DNA from 2 places in the Cryptosporangium phraense genome. Region 2 is predicted to be linked to the other one. Evidence: riboswitches for the same ligand, from Rfam matches in the RefSeq annotation. Region 2 holds a riboswitch; the other holds the start of a gene.
The links. A riboswitch is a leader RNA that binds a small molecule or an ion and turns the genes downstream of it on or off. The one in region 2 is predicted to bind ZMP and ZTP.

Region 1: it holds a riboswitch for ZMP and ZTP, as region 2 does, so the genes downstream of both, FL583_RS14250 (serine hydroxymethyltransferase) here and FL583_RS36510 (bifunctional 5,10-methylenetetrahydrofolate dehydrogenase/5,10-methenyltetrahydrofolate cyclohydrolase) in region 2, are expected to answer to the same signal.

What each region holds. Positions count from the first base shown of each region.
Region 1 covers NZ_VIRS01000008.1:249,084-252,476, reverse strand. The annotation lists gene FL583_RS14250 (serine hydroxymethyltransferase) at 1-1,236, opposite strand, end outside; ZMP/ZTP riboswitch at 1,266-1,360, opposite strand; gene FL583_RS14245 (thiolase family protein) at 1,593-2,795, shown strand; gene FL583_RS14240 (3-hydroxyacyl-CoA dehydrogenase NAD-binding domain-containing protein) at 2,792-3,393, shown strand, end outside.
Region 2 covers NZ_VIRS01000047.1:29,591-32,983, reverse strand. The annotation lists gene FL583_RS36520 (SDR family NAD(P)-dependent oxidoreductase) at 1-39, opposite strand, end outside; gene FL583_RS36515 (Lrp/AsnC family transcriptional regulator) at 138-1,151, shown strand; gene FL583_RS36510 (bifunctional 5,10-methylenetetrahydrofolate dehydrogenase/5,10-methenyltetrahydrofolate cyclohydrolase) at 1,144-1,998, opposite strand; ZMP/ZTP riboswitch at 2,011-2,092, opposite strand; gene FL583_RS36505 (FAD-binding oxidoreductase) at 2,212-3,393, shown strand, end outside.

The DNA.
Region 1 (3,393 bases), on a different contig from region 2:
GCTCAGGAGCTCGCGGACCTCGGCGGCGATCGCGTCGAGGGCGTCGTCGTTGTTCTCGGCCGCGATCGCGCGGTCGATGAAGTCGGCGATCTGCGGCATCTGCGCCGGGGTGAGGCCCCGGGTGGTGACGGCCGCGGTGCCGATCCGGATACCGGACGGGTCGAACGGCTTGCGCGGGTCGAACGGCACCGTGTTGTAGTTCAGCTCGACGCCGGCCCGGTCGAGCGCCTTCGCGGCCGGCTTGCCGCCGATGCCCTTCGGCGTGAGGTCGGCCAGGATCAGGTGGTTGTCGGTTCCGCCCGAGACCAGGTCGAAGCCCCGCTCCAGCAGCGCGTCGGCCAGCGCCTTGGCGTTCGCCACGACCTGGTGGGCGTAGGCCGAGAACTCCGGCGTCTGCGCTTCCTTGAGCGCCACCGCGATGGCCGCGGTCGTGTGGTTGTGCGGACCGCCCTGCAGGCCCGGGAAGACGGCCTTGTCGAGCGCCTTCGCGTACTCCTCGGTCGACATCAGCATCGCGCCGCGCGGTCCGCGCAGCGTCTTGTGCGTCGTCGTCGAGATGATGTCGGCCGAGCCGACCGGCGACGGGTGCGCGCCACCGGCGATCAGCCCGGCGATGTGCGCGATGTCCGCGGCCAGGACCGCGCCGACCTCCTTGGCGATGGCGGCGAAGCCGGCGAAGTCGATCGTCCGCGGGACGGCGGTGCCGCCGCAGAAGATCAGCTTCGGGCGCTCCTTGAGCGCCAGGTCGCGCACCTCGTCCAGGTCGACGCGCCCGGTCTCCTTGCGGACGCCGTAGTGGACGGCGTTGAACCACTTGCCGGTGGCCGAGACGCTCCAGCCGTGGGTCAGGTGGCCACCGCTCGGGAGCCCCATGCCCATCACGGTGTCGCCGGGCGTGAGCGTGGCCAGGTAGATCGCGAGGTTCGCGGGCGAGCCGGAGTACGGCTGCACGTTCGCGTGCTCGACTCCGAAGACGGCCTTCGCGCGGGCGATGGCCAGCTCCTCGAGCGGGTCGACGAGTTGCTGGCCCTCGTAGTAGCGCTTGCCCGCGTAGCCCTCGGAGTACTTGTTCGTGAAGACCGAGCCGGTGGCCTCGAGCACGGCGGTCGAGACGTAGTTCTCCGAGGCGATCAGCCGGATCGAGTCCTGCTGGCGCTGGGCCTCGTCGACGATCAGGCGGGCGACCTCGGGGTCTTCGGCGTCGAGGTGGGGCGTGGGCGGTTGGTTGAGCGCCATGTGGGCTCCTCGCTGATGGTGACGTCAGCCCCGCCCACCCAGGCGCACGGTGTTGAAATAACGGGTCGGTGCCGCTTCCCGGTGGTTGTTTCCACCTTCGACTGCGCCAGTCGCGGCGTCCCTACCCTAGCTTCCGGAGTACGTCGGGGATCCGGCGGACCACGTCGCGCTCGTCGTCGGTGAGGTCGTCCCGGATAGCCCGTCATCGTCGGCACCAGCGAGGCGCCGGAAGCCTGACCGCACCCGGCGCGGTGTTAAGTGGGCGGTGTGCCGCGTCACACGCCGCCGGGTCGCGACCGGACGGTGTTACCGGCGAGTAGCATTCGCGGTATCCGCTGCCAAACCGTGGAGGACCTGTGTCCCGTCAGAGCCGTGACGTGGTCTTCGTCGACGGCGTCCGCACCCCGTTCGGCAAGGCCGGACCCAAGGGGATCTATGCCGAGACGCGCGCCGACGACCTCGTGATCCGCACCATCCGCGAGCTGCTCCGCCGTAACCCGTCGCTACCGGGAGAGCGGATCGACGAGGTGGCCATCGCCGCCACCACCCAGACCGGCGACCAGGGCCTCACGATCGGCCGTACCGCCGCACTGCTGGCCGGTCTGCCGAAGTCGGTGCCCGGCTTCGCCGTCGACCGGATGTGCGCCGGCGCGATGACCGCCGCGACCAGCGTCGCCGGCGGCATCGCGTTCGGCGCCTACGACCTGGCGATCGCCGGTGGCGTCGAGCACATGGGACGCCACCCGATGGGCGAGGGCGTCGACCCGAACCCGCGCTTCCTCTCCGAGCGGATCGTCGACCCGTCCGCGCTGGTCATGGGCCAGACCGCGGAGAACCTGCACGACCGTTTCCCGCACCTGACGAAGGAACGCGCGGACGCCTTCGCGCTGGGCTCGCAGCAGAAGTACGCGAAGGCGCTGGCCGACGGGAAGATCCAGCGGGACCTGGTCACGGTGGCCACCCGCAGCGCCGAGAAGGGCTGGGGCCTCGCGACCGCCGACGAGCCCCCGCGCCCGGAGACGACGCTGGAGGGCCTGGCCGGCTTGAAGACGCCGTTCCGCCCGCACGGCCGGGTCACCGCGGGCAACAGCGCCGGCCTCAACGACGGCGCGACCGCGAGCCTCCTGGCCGCCGAGGACGTCGCCCGCGAACTCGGGCTCCCGATCGGCGCCCGGCTGGTGAGCTTCGCCTATGTCGGCGTCGAGCCCGAGGTGATGGGCGTCGGCCCGGTTCCCGCGACCGAGAAGGCGCTGGCCAAGGCCGGTCTGACGATCGACGACATCGGCCTGTTCGAGCTCAACGAGGCGTTCGCGGTGCAGGTCCTCGCGTTGCTCGACCACTTCGGCATTGCCGACGACGACGAGCGCGTGAACCCCTGGGGTGGCGCGATCGCGATCGGACACCCGCTGGCGTCCTCCGGCGTGCGGCTGTTCACGCAGCTCGCCCGGCACTTCGCCGAGCGTCCGGACGTGCGGTACGGCCTGACCGCGATGTGCATCGGCATCGGCATGGGCGGGGCGGTCATCTGGGAGAACCCGAACTGGGAGGGAACCAAGTGACCACCCCTGAATTCGCCGACGAGGTCGTCACCGAGGCCCACGTCCGGTTCCTGAACCTGCCCGGTCTGGACGGCGAGATCGCGCTGATCACGCTGGACAACGGCAAGGACCACACCCGCCCGTCGACGTTCGGCCCGGGTGGGCTGGCGTCGCTGGACGCGGCGATCGACGAGATCGAGGCCCACACTCCGGGCGTCGAGGCGATCGCGGTGACCGGCAAGCCGTTCGTGTTCGCGGTCGGGGCCGACCTGGACGGGGTGCCCCGGATCACCGGCCGCGACCAGGCGCTGGAGATCGGGCGGCTCGGGCACCGGGTCTTCGCCCGGCTGCGCAACGCGTCCGTGCCGACGTTCGCGTTCGTCAACGGCGCGGCGATGGGCGGCGGCATCGAGATCGGCCTGCACTGCGACTACCGGACGATCTCGTCCGGAGCGGCCGCGCTGGCCCTGCCCGAGGTGTTCCTCGGGCTGGTACCGGGCTGGGGCGGCACCTGGCTGCTGCCGAACCTGATCGGCGCCGGCAACGCGGTGACGGTGATCGTCGAGAACGCGCTCAACCAGAACAAGATGCTCAAGCCGAAGCAGTACCTCGAGCTGGG
Region 2 (3,393 bases):
CCCGCGGGACGCGCCGACGATCAGAGCAGTGGATGACACCTGGCGTCATCTCCCTTCCGTGGTTCGCTCCCAGTGTTTCCTCGCCCGACCGCGCGAGGCAGACTGGATGAAGCAATGCCCGGAAAGAGGAGCACCTGATGTCGGTTTCCCTCGAAATCGAAGCCGACGACGTGCGAATCATCCGTGCTCTGCAGATCGACCCGCGGGCCTCGTTCGCGGTGATCGGGGCCGCGCTCGGCCTTCCCGAGAGCGCGGTCGGCCGCCGCTACCGCCGGATGCGCGGCGACGGCGTCATCCGCGTCGCCGGGATCGTCGATCCCGGCGCGCTGGGGCAGAGCAAGTGGCTGGTCCGGCTGCGCTGCCGTCCCGGCAGCGTCACCGCGATCGCCGACGCGCTCGCGAAGCGCGACGACGTCAGCTGGGTGGCGTTGACCGCGGCGGGTTCCGAGATCACCTGTGCCGTCCGGTCGCGGACGCCCGAGCAGCGCGACGATCTGCTCGGGCAGCGGCTGCCCCGCACCGCCGCCGTCCTCGACATCAACGCGGCCGCGATGCTGCGCCAGTTCGTCGGGGGACGCGGCCACTACTGGGCGGCGCTGAACGGGGTCCTCACCGAGAAGGAAGAGGAGGCGCTCGGCCGCGACGGGAACCCGTTCGAAGAATCGCCGGTGGTGGCGAGAGACCCGCTGACGCTGAGCCGGGCCGACGAGAAGCTGCTGGCCGCGCTGGCCATCGACGGCCGGGCCAGCCTGGTGGAGCTCGCGGCGGCGGCCGGCCTCACGCCCGGCCGGGTGTCCCGCCGTCTCGAGACACTCGTCGCGCGGAAGGTCGTGCACGTCGACGTCGAGATCGCGGCCACCGCGCTGGGGTACCACGCGCGGGCGGCGCTGTGGCTGCGCGTGCACCCGTCCGCGGTGAAGAGCGTCGGGCGGGCGCTGGCCGAGCAGCCCGAGGTCGCGTTCGCCAGCGCGGTGTCCGGTCCGTACAACATCCACGCGGTCGCGGGCTGCCGGGACCTCGACGAGCTGTTCGAGTTCACGTCCGACCGGATCGGGTCGCTGTCCGGCCTGCAGAGCATGGAGGTCTCGCCGATCCACCAGCAGCTCAAGCAGGCCGGAACGCGATTGGCCGGCGAACGGCTGGTCAGCTGAGCGTCTCGGCGGCCTGCACGGCGTTGCGGAACAGCATCGCGACCGTCGTCGGGCCCACGCCGCCGACCCGCGGCGTGATCGCGCCCGCGACCTCCGCGCACGACTCGTCGACGTCCGGCAGCAGCCGCCGTCCCTCGTAGCGGACCCCAGCGCCGATCACCACCGCGCCCGGTTTGACGTGCGAAGGCTGCAGGATGCCGGGGACGCCCGCGGCCGCGACCACGATGTCGGCCCGCTGGGTGTAGCGCTGCCAGTCCGGTACCCCGGTGTGGACGACGGTCACCGCGGCGTTCGCGGTCGGACGCTTCTGGGAGAGCAGGATCGCCAGCGGGCGGCCGAGCGTCGCGCCGCGGCCGAGGATCACGACCTCGCGGCCGGAGACCGGGATCTCGTAGTGGGCGAGCAGGGCTTCGATGCCCGCCGGCGTGCACGGCTTGGGGCCGGCCAGCCCGAGGGAGAGACGGCCCACGTTCAGCGGGTGCATGCCGTCGACGTCCATGTCGGGGTTGACGGTGAGCAGGGCGGCGTCGTAATCGAGGTGGGCCGGGACCGGGTACTGGATCAGCAGCCCGTGCACGTCCGGATCGTCGTTGAACGACGCGATGGCCGCCTCGAGATCGGCCTGCTTGGCGTCGTCCGGAAGGTGCTTGTGCGGTGAGGCGAAGCCGAGCTCGGCGGCCTGCCGTTGCTTGATGCGGATGTACCCGGCGCTGGCGTCGTCGCTGCCGACGAGGATCGTCGCGAGCGAGGGCACGACGCCGCGCTCGCGCAGGCGAGCCACCCGCTCGGAGACATCAGCCAAGACCGACGAGGCAACCGGAGCACCGGGGAGAAGACGAGCGGACATGGAACTCCCTCAGCGCGGGGCCCAGGCGGTCGACTCCCGCGACGAGGCTCCCCGATGGTTTCCCATCCCCGTGCCGCCAGTCGCTCCGTCCGCCAGTTTAGGCCGGACCGGACGCGAGATCTGGTTGCGCGTTGAACTTTGGGTCTGCCGTACCGTCGTCGCACATGTGACCCCTCTGAGCATGGAGCTGGCCCGGCGGCAGGTGAACGGGTGATGCAGAACACGTTGGATCGGCACATCTACCGCCCGGCCGACCCCGAGTACGTCGAGGCCTGCCAGACCTGGGCGCTCGCCGCCGACCTGCGCCCGGCCGCGGTCGCGTTCCCGCGGTCGCGGGCCGACGCGGCGGTGATGATCCGGCTGGCCACCTCCGAGGGCCTGCGGGTCGCCCCGCTGGGTACCGGCCACAACGCCTACCCGTTCGGCGACCTGAGCGACACGGTCCTGGTGCGCACCGAACACCTCAACAGCTACCAGGCCGACACCGCGGCCGGGATCGCCCGGGTCGGCGCGGGCGCGATCTGGGGACCGCTGGTCGACATGCTCGGCGAGCACGGGCTGGCCGCGCTGCACGGCTCGGCTCCGGACGCCGGGATCGTCGGCTACGCGCTGGGCGGCGGCGCCGGCTGGTACGGGCGGGCGCACGGGCTGGCCGCGAACACCGTGACCGCGGTCGAGCTGATCACCGCCGACGGCACCTTCGTCCGGACCGACGAGGACCACGACCCGCAGCTGTTCTGGGCCCTGCGCGGGGGCGGGGCGGGCAACTTCGGGCTGGTCACCGCGATCGAGTTCCAGCTGCACCGGTTCCGCACGGCCTACGCCGGGATGCTCGTCTGGGACCTGCGTGAGGCCGAGCGCGTCCTCCCGCGCTGGGCCGACTGGGCCCGGGACGCGCCCGACGCGGTCACCACCGCCTACCGGCAGGTCCAGTACCCGCTGGTCCCGCAGTTCCCCGAGGAGTTGCGCGGCCGCAACCTGGTGATCGTCGACGGGGCCGTGCTCGGGAACGACGCCGACGCCGAGCGCGTCCTCGCCCCGCTCCGCGCGCTGCGGCCCCGGCTCGACACGTTCCGCCGGATGCCGGCCCGGGCGCTGTCCCGGCTGCACCTCGACCCCGAGGGCCCGTCGGCCGGCGGCGTGCGGACGACGCTGCTCGGCGAGCTGCCCCCGCCCGCCGTCGACCGGCTGCTGGAGGCCTCGTCCGGCAGCTCGCTCGTCGTCACGGCCGAGCTGCGCCAGCTCGGCGGCGCGCTGGGCCGCCCGGCGCCCGGCGGCGGTGTGCTCAACCGCCTCGACGGACAGTTCCTGCTGCTCGCCGGCGGGGTGAAGGTCGGGCCGTACGCCGAGCGGACGATCTTCGACTACGACCGCACGATCGATGCGATGGAACCG